One region of the Desulforhabdus amnigena genome, then DNA from elsewhere that is predicted to be linked to it. Evidence: riboswitches for the same ligand, from Rfam matches in the RefSeq annotation. Region 1 holds a riboswitch; the other holds the start of a gene.

The links. A riboswitch is a leader RNA that binds a small molecule or an ion and turns the genes downstream of it on or off. The one in region 1 is predicted to bind thiamine pyrophosphate.
Region 2: it holds a riboswitch for thiamine pyrophosphate, as region 1 does, so the genes downstream of both, thiC (phosphomethylpyrimidine synthase ThiC) here and QMG16_RS07485 (HesA/MoeB/ThiF family protein) in region 1, are expected to answer to the same signal.

What each region holds. Positions count from the first base shown of each region.
Region 1 is NZ_BSDR01000001.1:1,735,227-1,742,879, reverse strand. Features, by position in the region: gene QMG16_RS07505 (ABC transporter ATP-binding protein) at 1-50, shown strand, start outside; gene QMG16_RS07500 (ABC transporter permease subunit) at 47-817, shown strand; gene QMG16_RS07495 (GldG family protein) at 952-2,397, shown strand; gene QMG16_RS07490 (DUF4340 domain-containing protein) at 2,394-3,761, shown strand; TPP riboswitch at 4,316-4,410, shown strand; gene QMG16_RS07485 (HesA/MoeB/ThiF family protein) at 4,470-5,282, shown strand; gene QMG16_RS07480 (thiazole synthase) at 5,275-6,045, shown strand; gene thiH (2-iminoacetate synthase ThiH) at 6,053-7,168, shown strand; gene thiS (sulfur carrier protein ThiS) at 7,310-7,570, shown strand; gene thiE (thiamine phosphate synthase) at 7,571-7,653, shown strand, end outside.
Region 2 is NZ_BSDR01000001.1:3,248,701-3,256,353, forward strand. Features, by position in the region: gene QMG16_RS13835 (PIG-L deacetylase family protein) at 193-1,038, opposite strand; gene QMG16_RS13840 (hypothetical protein) at 1,774-2,121, shown strand; TPP riboswitch at 2,569-2,665, shown strand; gene thiC (phosphomethylpyrimidine synthase ThiC) at 2,780-4,051, shown strand; gene QMG16_RS13850 (PCRF domain-containing protein) at 4,398-4,715, opposite strand; gene QMG16_RS13855 (sigma-54-dependent Fis family transcriptional regulator) at 5,031-6,575, shown strand; gene QMG16_RS13860 (hypothetical protein) at 6,866-7,387, shown strand; gene QMG16_RS13865 (class I SAM-dependent methyltransferase) at 7,397-7,653, shown strand, end outside.

The sequences.
Region 1 (7,653 bases):
TCATGCAATTAGTGACTGAAGAGTCGTCACGGGAGGAAATGCAATCATGAAAGGTTTCGTGTCTGTTTATCGCAAGGAACTCTACAGTCTCTTTGCATCTCCCATTTTTTATGTCGTGGCATTCACGTTCCTGCTCATCAGCGGATATTTTTTTTATAGCAATGTCGCCTACTTCAACTTGCTCAGTTTTCAGGCGAGTCAGAATCCCATGATGGCAAGCCAGCTCAATCTGGCGGAGATGGTCCTGCGTCCCTTTTTCCTCAACGTGAGTGTCGTGCTGCTCCTGATTTCACCTCTTTTGACCATGCGCCTTTACGCAGAAGAGCGCAAAACGGGGACACTCGAACTCCTCTTCACCTACCCCGTTACCGACGGCTCCACAGTTCTGGCGAAATTTGCAGCGGTGACGACCGCCTTTGTCGCCATTCTGGCGGGAACACTCCCCGGAATAATGCTGCTCGGCTATATCTCCAATCCCAACTGGAAAGCTGTATTTAGCTGTTATATCGGCATATTCCTCTTGGGAGGCGCTTTTCTCGCCTTGGGGACCTTCACTTCCTCCCTCACTCAAAATCAGATCATTGCCGCCGTTCTTTCCTTCGGTGCTCTGCTCATGTTCTGGGTGATCGGTTGGATCAAGTCTCTTGTCAATCCATCGATGGCCGTAATCATCGAATACCTGTCCGTAACCAATCATTTCGACAGCTTCACCAAAGGCGTATTGGATTCGCGGGACTTCCTCTATTACCTGCTTTTTGTGCTGTTTTTTCTATTCCTCACCTTGAGGCAGATGGAATCCTATCGCTGGAGAGGGTAAAGAAAACAGGGGCTTGAGTGCAGGAGACACAGCGGGGAGCCTTGAAAGGGAGTGGTCCTCGAATTCCGGCCCCCCAGGAGGCGGCCGAGTCCCGCAAAACTCAACCCTTTTTGAATAGAGAGGTGAAATGAATCATGCCGGATAAGAAAAAACGAAACCGAATCTGGAGCTATGGTTCCAATTCGGTGGTTTCGACACTCTTCTTTTTGGGGATTCTGGTTTTTATTGCACTCATTGCGGAAGAGCATCCATGGCGCGTGGATCTTACGGAATCGGGGCGATACACCTTGGCGGAACAAACACGAAACATCCTGAAAACTCTGGATCAACCAGTTGAAATCAAGGCGTTTTTCCCAACATCATCGCCTCAGGAAATGCAGGCCAGAGAGCTTCTGGAGACCTACCGGTACTTCAATAAAAAAATCAGCTATGAGTTCATCGACCCGGACCGGCAGCCGGATGTAGCCCGGCGTTATGAAATTCGCAATTACGGAACACTGGTGCTGGAAGGGTACGGGAAAAAACAATCCATCCAGAACATCGACGAAGAGAACCTGACCAATGCTTTCCTCAAGCTGACCACGAAAGAGCAGAAAAAGATTTACTTCCTCACAGGCCATGGGGAACATTCTTCGCAGTTGGAAGACAAGAACGGCTATGCCCATGCCCGGTCTGCTCTTGAAAAAGACAATTATGTGGTGGCCGATCTGAATCTCATGCAAAAGAATGAAGTCCCCCGGGACGCAGCCATGGTCATTATCGGGGGACCGGAAAAACCTGTTTTCCCGGAAGAAGTGAAGCGTCTCAACACATACTTGAACGAGGGGGGAAAGGTTTTCGTGCTCCTGGATCCATACCGGGACGGGGGGCTGAGGGACTTTCTCAAAGCTCACGGAATCGAGCTGAAAGACGATATCATCGTCGATGAATCGGTGGGGATCTTCGGCGGCAACTACCTCATGCCGCTGGCTGCCAAGTATGGTCACCACAAAATCACGCAGAATTTCAATATCGCCACCTTTTATCCAGAGGCCCGTTCGGTGAGGATCATGAACCCGCTTCCCAAGGGGGTCGAGGTAGAGGCTCTGGCGTCAACATCGCAGGATGCCTGGGCGGAAACAAACCTGAAGCTTCTCGAGGAGCAGCACAAGGTCGGATTTGATGAGAAGGAAGATCTGTCCGGACCGGTGCCCCTGGCGGTGGCGGCTGAAATTGATCCTCGGGAATTCAATGCGGAGGGGGCCGGGGGATCTTCGGCTGGGGACCGGGAAGAAAAGAAGAATGATGATACAGGCAAGGGAGCTGCAAAGGGTTATCTGCTCGTAAGCGGCGATTCGGATTTTGTGGCCAACTCTTATTTCGGGCTTTCAGGCAATGCGGATCTTTTCTTGAATATGGTCAATTTTCTGGCCGGAGATGAAAACCTCATCACAATCGAGCGCAAGGAAAGCCAGGGGCGTCCTCTCCTGCTGACGCAGAATCAATTCTATCTGCTGGTATGGATGGTCCTTGTGGTTGTTCCGTTGATTGTCATCCTGTCCGGCCTGGTCGTTTACCGTGTTCGGAGGTCGCAGCGATGAGATGGCGTAAATCAATCATCTATCTTGTCGTTTTATTGTTGGTGGGCGGCTATTTCTATTATTTTGAAGTCGTCAAGAAGAAAGAAAAGGAGGCCGGGGAGAAAGAAGCCAGGAAAATTTTCCATATTCAGCCGGCTGATGTTCATTCCCTGGAGATCGACGCCAAAGGCCGTCCCAGTGTCAAATTGACCAAAGAAGGGCAATGGAAGATCCTGGAGCCTGTCCAGACGGATGTGGATGGTCTGGCTGTGGAAAGCCTCCTGGAAACCATCGCCGGCCTCGAAAGGGAAAGGAAGGTCGCGGAGAAGCCCGAAGACCTGAAGCCCTATGGCCTGGAGGAACCTTTTCTCAAGGTACGTTTTAAAACCGGGGAGCATTGGTCGGAGATATGGCTTGGAGATAAGAATCCTTCCCAGGACGGCTATTATGCCAGGGTCGATGGACAGCCGGATCTGTTCCTCGTGAGCGAGCAAAACGGAGGGGAACTGAACAAAAGCGCCAATGATCTCAGGAAAAAGAACCTGTTTGCTTTCAAGCCGGAGGATGTGCTGAAGGTTCGGGTGACATGGAACGATGGGAATTCCATCTATGTGGAGCGGGAGTCGGACGGGAGGAGTTGGACCGATCCGGATCGGAAGGATCTCAGGATCAAGCCGGGCAAGGTTCAGAACATGCTGGACCAGATCAGTTGGCTGCGGGCTGAGGATTTTCTGGAAAATGAGCGCACTCGTTTGGAGAGCCACGGTCTGGAGCCCCCAAGGGTGAAGGTCGACCTGCAATTGAAGGAAGATAAACCGGTGGAGTTGCTCCTGAGTGATGTCTTGGAAAAGAATAAGGAATTCGTGGCTGCAGTGAGTTCTCAGCTCGCCGGCGTCGTGGAGGCTCCATCTTCGATTCTCGAAGAGCTTCCCAGGGATCTTCATGCATTGGAAGACCGTTCGCTTCTGGGGTTCCGAAGGGACGAAGTCACCCGCCTTCAATGGCAACTTGGGGAAGTCCGGGGGGATGTGGTTTCTGAGGAGAAGGACAAATGGGCTTTCAAGGAAGGTGACAACCGTCTGAAGACGCTCAAGGAGCCGTGGCGCGTTCAGGGCATCCTGTGGGAGTTGGCCGATGATGAGTACCTGGAAAAGGTCGAGCCCGTCCCCCCCCTGCCTGAAAAAACCTATGGAAAGGTTTCCTTATGGGACAAGGATACAAAAAGGGTCACTTTGAGCTGGCAGAAGATCGAAAAGGAGCATGCCGATTCCGTACTGGTTTGGGTTGAGAGGGATGGGACCCTTGAAGCGGTGAAAATGAAGTCTCCCAAAATATCCACGTTGGAAAAGGATCTTGAACAGCTTGCACCCAAGCCGGAGGGATAGCTCATGAAATGGGGCGGGAGGCTTCCCTTTTGATGGAATTCGCATTTTGAAAAATCTGTAACACCCCCCTGCCCCCCCCTCGACAATAATGTTGTTGACTTAAATACCTGGACAAAAATTTCTTAACATTTTTACATCGTCATACCGGCGAAAGCCGGTATCCAGAAAATGTGCCGTGTGGCTGGATTCCGGCTAAAAGCATGCCGGAATGACGTAATATAACCACCAAAAATGTCAAATAACTTCTGATCAGGTACTTAAGCTCCGATCGTCATTCCGGCGAAAGCATGAATTCAGGAAAATCAATACCTTATGGACTCAGGTTTTCACCGGGGTACATTAAGTCAACAACATTGCCCCCCTTGAGGGGGATGTCGGAAATGCCGATATCATAGATGCATCCAAAACGAGAATTGCTATTCCTTTGGAAAAGCGGGTTGAAAATCCCTCTGTCATGTGGCATAGTAATTTTAATCTCAAGAGAGATTCGAAGAGGAAATGAACTGAGGCTTTGGTTTCATCTTCTTCGATGAGTCTTTTATAAAGACAATTTAAGCAGCCGTTAGGGGTGCTCGGAATTCCGGGCTGAGAAAAACCCTTTAAACCTGATCTGGGTAATGCCAGCGTAGGGAAATGGTTGTGGGTAAGGAAGTTATTCTGAGCTCACTTTTTTGGACCGTTTCCCGTATGGGGAAACGGTCTTTTTTTATGTCGAAAGCAAAGAATGGATTGAGTGAGTCTCAAAGGGAGATGTACCGGCGAAATATCCTCCTGAAAGAGATTGGAGAAGCCGGGCAGCTCAAGCTCCTCCAGAGCCGGGTGCTGGTCATCGGGGCAGGGGGGCTGGGAAGTCCTGCCCTCTTTTATCTTGCAGCATGCGGTGTGGGCGAGATTGGAATTGTGGATGGCGACCGGGTGGAGCGGTCGAACCTCCAGAGGCAGATCCTGCACGGGCACGCAGATCTGGGGAAGGAAAAAACCCTGTCGGCCCTGGAGACTCTCAGCCGCCTGCGAGATGACCTGCGCATCGAACTCTACCCCTTTTGCATTTCCGAGGCGAACATCGACACAATCATTGCCCCCTACGACTTTGTCATTGAAGCTACAGACAACTTCGAATCCAAGTTTCTCATCAACGATGCCTGTGTGAATCAAGGGAAAGCATTTTCCCATGCTGGAATTCTGGAGACGTACGGACAGACCATGACCATCGTTCCCGGCGGCGGTCCCTGTTTTCGATGTGTTTTTGAAGACGTTCCACCGCCTGACGCCGTCAAGGCAGCTCATGAGGCCGGAGTATTGGGGAGCCTTCCAGGTGTGCTGGGTACGATCCAGGCGACGGAAGCCATCAAATACCTTTTGGGGCGCGGCCGTCTCCTGGTGGGCAGGATGCTCACCTGGGATGCGTTTTCCATGGTTTTTAGAGAAGTGAAACTTCCCGGGGATAAACGGTGCCGGGTATGTGAAATGGAACATCAGATGCGTAATTCAACTCAGAAAGGTGGTAAAAATGATGGATAAACCTTTGACCATCGCGGGCCGAACCTTCGGCTCACGACTTTTGATGGGAACAGGGAAGTTTTCCTCGCCCGAGGTCATGAAAAAAGCAATAGACGCTTCGGGTGCCGAAGTGGTGACGGTTGCCTTGAGGCGGGTGGAACTGGACAATCCGCAGGACAATATTTTGAGCGCCATCGATTCCAGCCGTTTCCTTCTCCTTCCCAACACCTCAGGGGCCAGGGATGCCGACGAGGCCGTGAGGTTGGCGCGACTTGCGCGGGCGGCGGGATGTGACCCCTGGATCAAACTGGAGGTAACCCCCGATCCCCATTATCTGCTTCCTGACCCGGTGGAAACCCTCAAGGCTGCAGAAATCCTGGTGAAGGAAGGTTTCGTCGTTCTTCCCTACATCAATGCCGATCCAATACTTGCCAAACGGCTGGAAGAGGTCGGGACGGCCACCATCATGCCTCTTGGTTCCCCCATCGGTTCCAACCGAGGGATCAGAACGAGGGATTCCATTGAGATCATTATAGAAAAGGCAACGGTTCCTGTTGTGGTGGATGCCGGTCTCGGAGCCCCATCTCACGTGGCGGAAGCCATGGAAATGGGGGCGGATGCCGTGCTCGTCAATACGGCTATAGCTGTGGCGAGGGATCCGGAAAGCATGGCGCGCGCTTTCAAAAAGGGAGTCGAGGCGGGGCGTGAAGCCTACCTTGCAGGTTTGGGACGATCCGGCAGGAAGGCCGAGGCCTCCAGTCCATTGACGGGTTTCTTGAGGTGAAACGGCCATGAGCTTTTATGATGAAATAAAAGAGTATGAGTGGGATACCATTCAAAAATCGATTCAGAACAGCACCCGGGAAGATGTGGAAAGGTCCCTTGCGGCCCGGACTCTGGGGCTTGAAGATCTGATCCACCTGCTTTCCCCTGCTGCGGAGTCCTTTCTGGAAGAGATCGCTCAGCGGTCTCACCGCCTGACGGAACAGAGGTTCGGAAAGGTGATCCACCTTTTCGCTCCTTTGTATGTGTCCAACTTCTGCACCAATCGCTGCGTTTACTGTGGGTTCAATGCCGGAAATTCCATTGAGCGCCTGGCTCTCACGGTGGATGAGGCGGTAGAGGAAGCCAGAGTGATCCGTGATCTGGGATTTCGCAATATTCTTCTCGTCTCCGGGGAAGCGCCTCAGATCGTACCCACCGAGTATTTCTCTCAGCTGGTGCAGCGGCTGAGGCCTTTGTTCCCATCTATTTCCATCGAAATATATCCCATGCCCACGGAGGACTACCAGGCCCTCATCGAAAGTGGAGTGGACGGCCTGGTTGTTTTTCAGGAGACCTACAATGAGAAGCTCTACGGCACATTTCATCCCTCCGGGAAGAAGAGCAATTACAGGTGGCGCCTGGAGACTCCGGACCGGGGAGGCGAGGCTGGTTTTCGGCGTATCGGGTTGGGCGCCCTTCTTGGATTGACCGACTGGCGCACGGAGACTTTTTTCCTGGCCCTGCATGGACGGTATCTCCTACGTCGATTCTGGAAATCACACGTCAGCATCTCCTTTCCGCGTCTTCGGCCGGCCGCCGGCGCCTTTGAACCCTCCTATCCCGTTTCCGATCTGGAAATGGTGCAAATGCTCACCGTCCTGCGCCTCTTCCTGCCCGATGCCGGCCTGGTTCTCTCCACCCGGGAAACGGCATTTTTCAGAGACAATCTGATTCCGCTGGGAGTTACGAGCATGAGTGCCGGTTCGCGCACGGAACCGGGTGGATATACACGTGCGGAGCAGGCGGAAGCGCAATTCAAAATCTCAGATGAGCGCCCGCCCGAGGTAGTGGTCGAGGTCATTCGGCAGAAGGGCTATGATCCCGTCTGGAAAGACTGGGATGCGGCTTTTCTGTCGTCTTGAAAAAAGGCGGCTGAATTTCATGGCTTAAAACCTGTCCGATAAACCTTCCTCGGCAGTGGACACCTTCTTTCCATTTCCCCCCTCGAGGGGGGGACTAAGGGGGTGTTTCGAAGTCCATAGAAGGTTTTCGAACAGGTTCTTATGAAAATATCCAAACAGGTCCTGAGAAAACACAAAGAGAAGGGAGAAGTGATCCATACGATGGAAATCTCTGTGAACGGAGAAAAGAAAAACTATCCGGGACCGATGACTGTCGCTGAACTGCTGTGCGAACTGGGGGTCAATCCTCGTGCGGTTGCTGTGGAAAGGAACCTCAACATCGTGGCCCGGGATGACTTTGATAAAGAAATCGTCGGAGAAGGAGACTCCATTGAAGTGATCAGAATGGTGGGAGGGGGCTGAGTGAATCTAAAAGAAAGAAAGGCCATGTTTGAGCAGGTGGACGTTTATCCCGTAACCTGTGAACGACTGTCGGCAGGCAGGTC
Region 2 (7,653 bases), 1.5 Mb from region 1:
ACAAAATTCCATCCGTCATTCTCCTGAAGGCGGGAATGACGGACTGGAAATTTATCGCTTATTTGCGTGGAGCTGCACTGAGAAAGAATCGTATATCAATCTGGATTCGCACAAAAGATTTTAAACCTCCTGTATTTCCACTCGAAGCTCCCCGTTTCTCAAGGGATACAAATAACCGGCTTGCGAAAATCCCTACTTTGCACAGTCAGTTAATAACCGGGATCTTTGGGAAGATGTGGTCTCTTCCAGAATGAAGAGTTCGTTTGTCTTTGCGAACTCCAAAAGGAACTTTCCCAAGACGACTTCCTGCGTATGATATTGGAGGATTGCCTCACGTTTAGCCTCTACTTCCCGGGGGAGCAGGGAAAATGAGACCCAATTGGCCTGTTTGTCGGGAAAGTCTTTGGGCGGGGGAGGAAAAGAGCCGTCGCCCGTTTCCTTGCCCGAAGGCCAAGAACCAAAGTGGATCAAAAAGGCAAGCACCTCGGGCTTAATGGAGGGGTTTTTCTTTTGCAGTTCTTTCAATGAATCAAAAAAGAAATGGTATGTCGAACAATGATCAGGATGCATGTCCTCTGGTGGAGTCAAAGCCACCAGGGTAGGCCGAAATTCGATCAGTAAGCGCTTGATCTCTTTCTTTAAGTCTTCTCCATCATAGTCTGTGTGGGGCACGATAATCTCGGATGACGGCGGACGATTTTCTTTGGTGAAAGGAGACGTGTAGACCGTGGGGTCGGAGCGGAACGCCAGGAGCAGCTGACACAGTCCACCGTCCGGAAAACCGAGGAAAGACAGATCCTCCTTCTTTACCCCCAAAATGGCGAGGGCCTTCCTGGCCTCCTCCTCCCGTTCTCTGCCATAGCTGCGAAAGTCCTTCGCTGTTGGATGTGTGACGTGATTCTCACGCTCTACCCCTTCGAGATAGCCGTCCCCGCTTGTCATGAAGACAATTCTGACCTTCCCGCCTGCGCCAAGAACCCGCTGAATCAGCCCCCCTGCTCCAATGGTTTCATCGTCAGGGTGAGGAGAAAAGACCATAAGCCGCGTCTCATGCGAAATAAATGATTCTACCGTTTTGGTTTCCGCTGCATGAGCATGGGGAGCAATAAGCATACAAAGAATAACGACTATCGTCCAAAATTCCTGCCGCACTGCGTGTGACCTCCCAACTTAAAGCCTATCCGCCCCCCCCTGTAGACTTTGTGCCCCCCCTTGGTCCCCCCTCGAGAGGGGAATTGAAGGGGGTGTCCGCTGCCGAGGAAGATTTTCGGATAGGCTCTTAGGTTCTGTTGACATTTGATGAAAGTTCCACATTTTCAGATAGATGCTTGATCTGCCTCGAAGCGCTCCTTTCCGGTGCAATGCCTTATGGATTCGGTCTCTACGAGAACGTTCCGATCTGAAATGTCAACAGCGCCTAGACAATGGGAGAAACCTCATGCCCTTCCGTAAGCCATATCCCTATAAGCTCTGAAACATTGGAACAAAAAATGGTCTGGATGCACAACCTTTTTTTGTCGAATCCTTCCGAACGGCCAAGACAAGCATTAGTTTATATTTGTGAACTCATTTAGAGCCTATTCGAAAATCTATCCTCGGCAAGCGGCCTCCCCTTCCATTTCCCCCCAAGGGGGGAGGACTGAGGGAGTGTTTCAAAGCCCGGAGGAGGCTTCCGGATAGGTCCCTGTTTGCAGAAAAGCAAAACCACTCTTGGCGAGAAAGAATGATTTTTAGCCAAGATTTGATTTTTCGAGATGAATGGAGGAGGTTTCTATGGAATTAGGATCAATTATCCCTATGGCGTCTGAAAAAGGATGCGATTGTTGCGAGACGGGTGACGCAGAAAGAGATAAAAACGGTGAACCTTTTGGATGCGCCCAGAGGAAAATGATTTTTACCCGCAGAGAAGAAGAGGTTTTGAGGCGCATTCGTGAAGCCCGCGAGGAAGCCAAAAGCGTGAAGGCAAAAATCGACTATATCGCGGAACACGAATCCTCCAATATGGAAGCATGGAAAAAAGCCAACAAAAAACTCGAGGAATTGAGACGCCTGCGGTGGGAACTGGAAAAAGAACGCATCGAGGCCGCCCACGAGCGAATGGTCCTCCTGGGACATGCCTGACCGGATTTCATGCCTCTATTTCTTTCCACTTCTTCTTGATATTGGAATCGTTCAAAAGTCCGGAGATATTCTTCTCTCCTCCGGGCTTTTGACAAGAAAAAAGGCTCATGGTTCATAGCTCATGGTTCATGATAACATCGCTTTTCAAAAGCGTTTCCCACTTTCCCTATCGCCTTGCACCTCTTTGTTTTTTTCATTTTTCGTTGAGGCCGTTCCGGTCATGGGGGGGTATTTGAAACAGAGCAGCCGGTCGACTCTCTTTAAGTGCTTTGCAGACATTGATGTCGGCAGCGAAGATCCCGATGAAATCATCTGAGCATGAGGCAGAGAAAGAAAAAGGACAGCGGCAGGTGCTGAAAACCGCACAAGGTCATTGATTTTTGACTTGCAGTCGATTAATTTTATAACCTCTTGAACGTTGATTTGCCCAAGTACTGAAAAACAATTCGATGGCCGGGGGGGTGCTCTCCCAGAGAGAGCTGAGATCATACCCTTGGAACCTGATCCAGATCATACTGGCGGAGGAATCGGCAAACGAGACAGCAATTCTCGGCAGGCCGTTTTTCCGAAACGGCCTTTTTTTATTTCTGGTTCTAATTCTTATGATGGATCTCAGTCTAAGCTACACCTCACTTCGACAGAACCCAAAGAGGAAATCATGCCTACACAACTGGATTACGCAAAAGACGGTGTTGTTACTGAAGAGATGAAGCAGGCAGTCATCGGGGAACCCATTACCGCGGAAGAACTGCGGGAACGGATTGCCCAGGGACATGCGGTGCTTCCCAAAAATATCAATCACTCCTTCCCGATCTTGCGCGCCATTGGCCGAGGTTTGAAAACCAAGGTGAACGCCAACCTGGGAAGCAGCGGCGAATGCTATATGATGGACCTGGAAGACGCGAAACTGAAAGCGGCTTTGAAGGCCAAAACCGACTCCATCATGGATCTTTCCACGGGTGGAAATCTTGGAGGATTGCGGCAATACTTTTTGGAACACTCCACCGTCATGGTCGGGGCGGTCCCCATTTACGCTCTGGCCACGGAAATGGTCTGCAACCATCAGCCTCTTGACAAGATGGATGGAGATCAGCTGCTGAAAAGCATCGAAAAACAGTGCAGGGAAGGTCTGGATTACATCACCGTACACTGCGGCGTGACCCTGGCGTCCGTGAAAAAGCTCGAGAGCTTCGAACGCATCATGCCCTGTGTGAGCCGCGGAGGCTCCATCCACATGCACTGGATGCGTGCCAACCGCAAGGAAAATCCCCTCTACGAAAACTTTGACGATCTGCTGGAAATCGCTCACAAGTACGATGTGACCCTCAGCCTTGGAGACGGTTTCAGGCCTGGGACCATCATGGATGCCACGGATGGAGCTCAGCTGGAGGAGCTGATGATCCTCGGCGAACTGGCCAAACGCGCCCGCGCCCGCGGTGTTCAGACCATGATCGAAGGCCCAGGGCATGTACCTTTCCACCAGATCCAGGCCAACATGCAGCTGCAGAAAAAGCTCTGTGACGGAGCCCCTTTCTATATTCTCGGCCCCTTGCCCACAGACATCGCCGCGGGCTACGACCACATCACCGCAGCCATCGGAGGCGCTTTGGCCGGTTCCGCAGGGGCCGATTTCATCTGTTACGTGACCCCCGCCGAACATTTGGGCCTCCCTAATGCCGATGACGTCTATCAAGGGGTAATGGCTTCACGCATAGCCGCTCACGTGGCGGACATCGCAAAAGGGCTGCCGGGTGCCATGGATGCAGACCGGAGAATCTCAGAAGCACGGCAGAAACTGGATTGGGAAGGAGTGATCCGGGAATCGCTGGATCCCGACCTGGTGAGGGAACGCATCCAGATCACCGAAGACCGGGAAGCTTGCAGCATGTGTGGAAAGCTCTGTGCGGTCAAAATCAGCCGTCTGATTTAGAACCTATCCAGAAACCACCTGTGGACTTTGCGACACCCCCCGTGGTCCCCCCTCGAGGGGGGAATTAAAGGGGGGTATCCGCTGCCGAGGTAGGTTTTCGGATAGGCTCTTAGTTGTTTCTATGAGAAAACGCGGGGTAGCGGTATCCTCATCCGCCTGCCCCGGAATTCGCTTTTTGTGAACCCCTCTCCGAAATTTTCCGCCCCCGGAGTGTCGCTGTTGAAATCCCCGTTTACCGCAGAGGCACACAAAGAGTGCACAGGAATTCTCTAAAAATTCCAAAATCTTCTCCGTGCCCTCCGTGTCTCCGTGGTGAAGAAGAGGGTATTGGAATCCGCCGGCTCCCTCATGACCAAAAAAGCCTTTTCCACCAGGGCCGACCGGCTTTGAGACGTTCCACCTCGAGCTCCAGTTCCCGAATACGCTTTTGAGTATGCTCCAGTTCATAGTCTTTCCATTCCGTTTCGAGCAATATTTCTTTGACTTCCTCTAGCTCCCGGTCTTTCGCTTTGAGCTCCAGTTGCTTCGCTTCGAGATCTCTTTTATATTGTTCAACGAACTCATTCAATTTTCGAAGCTCTCCCAACTCAATGAGGATCTTTTCGTAACGGTCTCTTTCGATCGTCACCACATTCGTTTTTCCATTTGCCTCCTGTCCCGCCATTGATTTTCCTCCATTGAGTATAGCGACAGGGAAAGGGTCGTGATGGATGGTTGAGCGCCCTCTTCGGTGTCTCTTTTCTTTTCCTGCTTGACCTGTCCCTCAAAGTCCTGCAAGGATACAATATGAAAAGTAGGACATTCTTCGGTTCGCACTTTCCAGTCCCTGCGGAACTTTGCCACGCTCGGATGCCGTCCCGGCGATTTCCTTGTTGTGGAAAATATTGGAGCGTGAAGAGCAGGTCAAGGAAATTCATGGAAGAAAAGGAAGGCGGCTACGCCTTGACGGGCCCTGGTTGCAATGAGGTAAGGTAAAATCATGAGTCAAACATCTTTCAGCTTCTGCAAAGCTCTTTCGAGCGAGCTCGACCCGGAAAAACTGCAGCAGAAGTTTCTCTCATCCCTTCTTGAACTTCAAAACCTGGAACGTGGTTCCATATGGGTGAAAAAGACGGATGGCTACCTCTGCGTCGAAGCCGTGGGAGATCAGAGTGAAAAGATCAAGGGCATCACGATCAGCGCCAACCGCCCGAGCATCGTGGGCTGGGTGATAGAAAACGGGAAAATGACCATCGCCGAGCCGGGCAAGGATGAACGCCATTACAAGGAATTTGAAGCAGACATGGCGGTAAAGAGCAAACTCATCCTGTGCTTTCCGCTCTTTCTCAAAGGAGGTGAGGTCTATGGCGCCGTTCAGCTCATCGACACCCGATCCGGAGGAAGCCGCCTCAACCTCGACCAGGACTACCTGGAACTCCTGCAGAACCTGGTGGATATCGGGTCCATCGTTCTCAGCAATTCCCTCGTTTATAGTGCTCAGGTTCAAGAAAACCTCAAGCTGAAGCAGACCCTGGAATCTATTCGCAGGGAGGAACCCATTCTTGGGGAGAGTGAGGCCTTCCTTAAAATATTGAAAGTGGCCTCGGATTACGCCAAGACAGACTTTCCCGTCCTGATAACGGGAGAAAGCGGAACGGGAAAGGAGGTCATCGCCAAGGAAATACACCGGCTGAGCAACCGGATGGACAAGCCGTTTCTGGTTCAGAACTGCAGCGCCATCCCCGAAACATTGCTCGAAAGCGAACTTTTCGGATATCAGAAAGGGGCCTTCACGGGGGCCGTCAAGGATAAGGTTGGACTCTTCGAAGCCGCAAACGGAGGCACGGTTTTTCTGGATGAAATAGGCGACATGCCGCTTCAACTCCAGGCCCGTATCCTGCGTGTGCTCCAGAACAGCGAAATCAAACCACTGGGAGGCACAAAAACCAAAAAGATCGATGTGCGAATCATCTCCGCCACCAACAAGGACCTGAAAGAAGCCATCGCAAAAGAGCAGTTCAGAGAAGACCTCTTTTACCGACTCAATGTGCTTCCGCTCCATCTTCCGGCTCTAAGGGAGAGGAAGGAGGACATCCTGCTCCTCCTCGACCACTTTCTCAGCCGTGAATCCTTCAAGATGGGAATTCCCCCCAAGAAGTTCAGCAAGGATGCATTGGACTACCTGATCAAATACTCATGGAAGGGGAATATTCGGGAGCTGGAAAACTTCGTCAAGCACATCATCGTGGTGGTGGAAGGGGAAAAAATCACTTTGGATGATTTGAGCCTGCATTTTCCGCCCGCCCAACTCGCCCCTCCCGAGGAGGAGAAGCCCGTCGATGGAAACAGAGGCGAGGAAACGGAAAAACCTTCTCCAGGGGGAGCGTCTTTTTTCGACGGCTATTCCTGGGAAGAACTGGAAAGGGCTTATGTCCTCTACCTTCTGGAAAAAAACAGGTGGCATATTACCCGTGCCGCCAAAGAAGCCAAAGTCAACCGTTCCACCTTCGATTCCCGAATGAAAAAACTCGGCATCAGGAAATAAGAGAGTTGGCGGATTCCGATATCCCGTTATTCACGGAGGACACGGAGAAGACTTTCGAATTCTTGTGGGGTTCCTGTGTGATCTCTGTGCCTCCGTGGCAAATGGGGATTTCAAGAGCGAATCACTCCCTAAGGGGGATTTATCCTTGATTCCCCCATCGGGGCTATGGGGAGTGTAGTTTTTTCAAAATGGAAATTGCGGCGTTCAGGTATTGATCGGCAGGCCAAAATCAGATATGGAAAGAACCGTCTCTGCATGATCCCATCGAGGAAAGGTAAAGAAAATCTTCAATGAACATCAATGCATCTTCCGCTTCTTCTCTACCCATTGAAGAGAAAATCCGGTACGCACGGGAACTCTTCGATCGAGGGGGAGAAACTCTTCTTCGGGAGCCCTCTGTAACAAAGCTCCTGGCAATACTGGATCGAAACATAGCGGCTTCGCAGGAAGCCATGGTCCGCTTCGGCATTGTCGATGCCTGCAGGCACTGTGAGGAAGAGGAAGGGGGAAGCTGCTGCGGAGCGGGTATAGAAAACAGGTATAATCCCATACTTTTGCTCATGAATCTTCTCATGTCGAGGGACCTGCCGGAAAAACGTCAGTGGGAAAACAGTTGCTTTTTTCTTGGGGAAAATGGTTGCCGCTTGAAAGCACGCCACATTTTATGCATCAATTATCTTTGCCTCCGGGTTCAAAAAATGCTCCCACCAAACGATCTCATCGCATTGCAAACCATCACGGGCGAAGAGATGGATACAATTTTCCTTCTTCACGAAACCGTTAAGAAAATACTCAACAAAAACATTCGATAGCAAACGACCATGGAATCAAATCCTCTTTTCAAGACGCTCTCTTTCATTGCGGACTTTTATGACAGATGCAAATTCGGCTGCGAAGGAGTGGAAGGATATCGCAAATCCACGGACATGCGCAAATGCATCCATTTTATTCTGGAGCTCGAGAAATCCGGGTTCCTGGACAACCGACGGACATCTTTCCTGGATCTGGGATGCGCGGACGGCCGGGTGAATGTCATGATGAGCTACATGGTCAGGAAATCCATCGGGATTGAAATCGA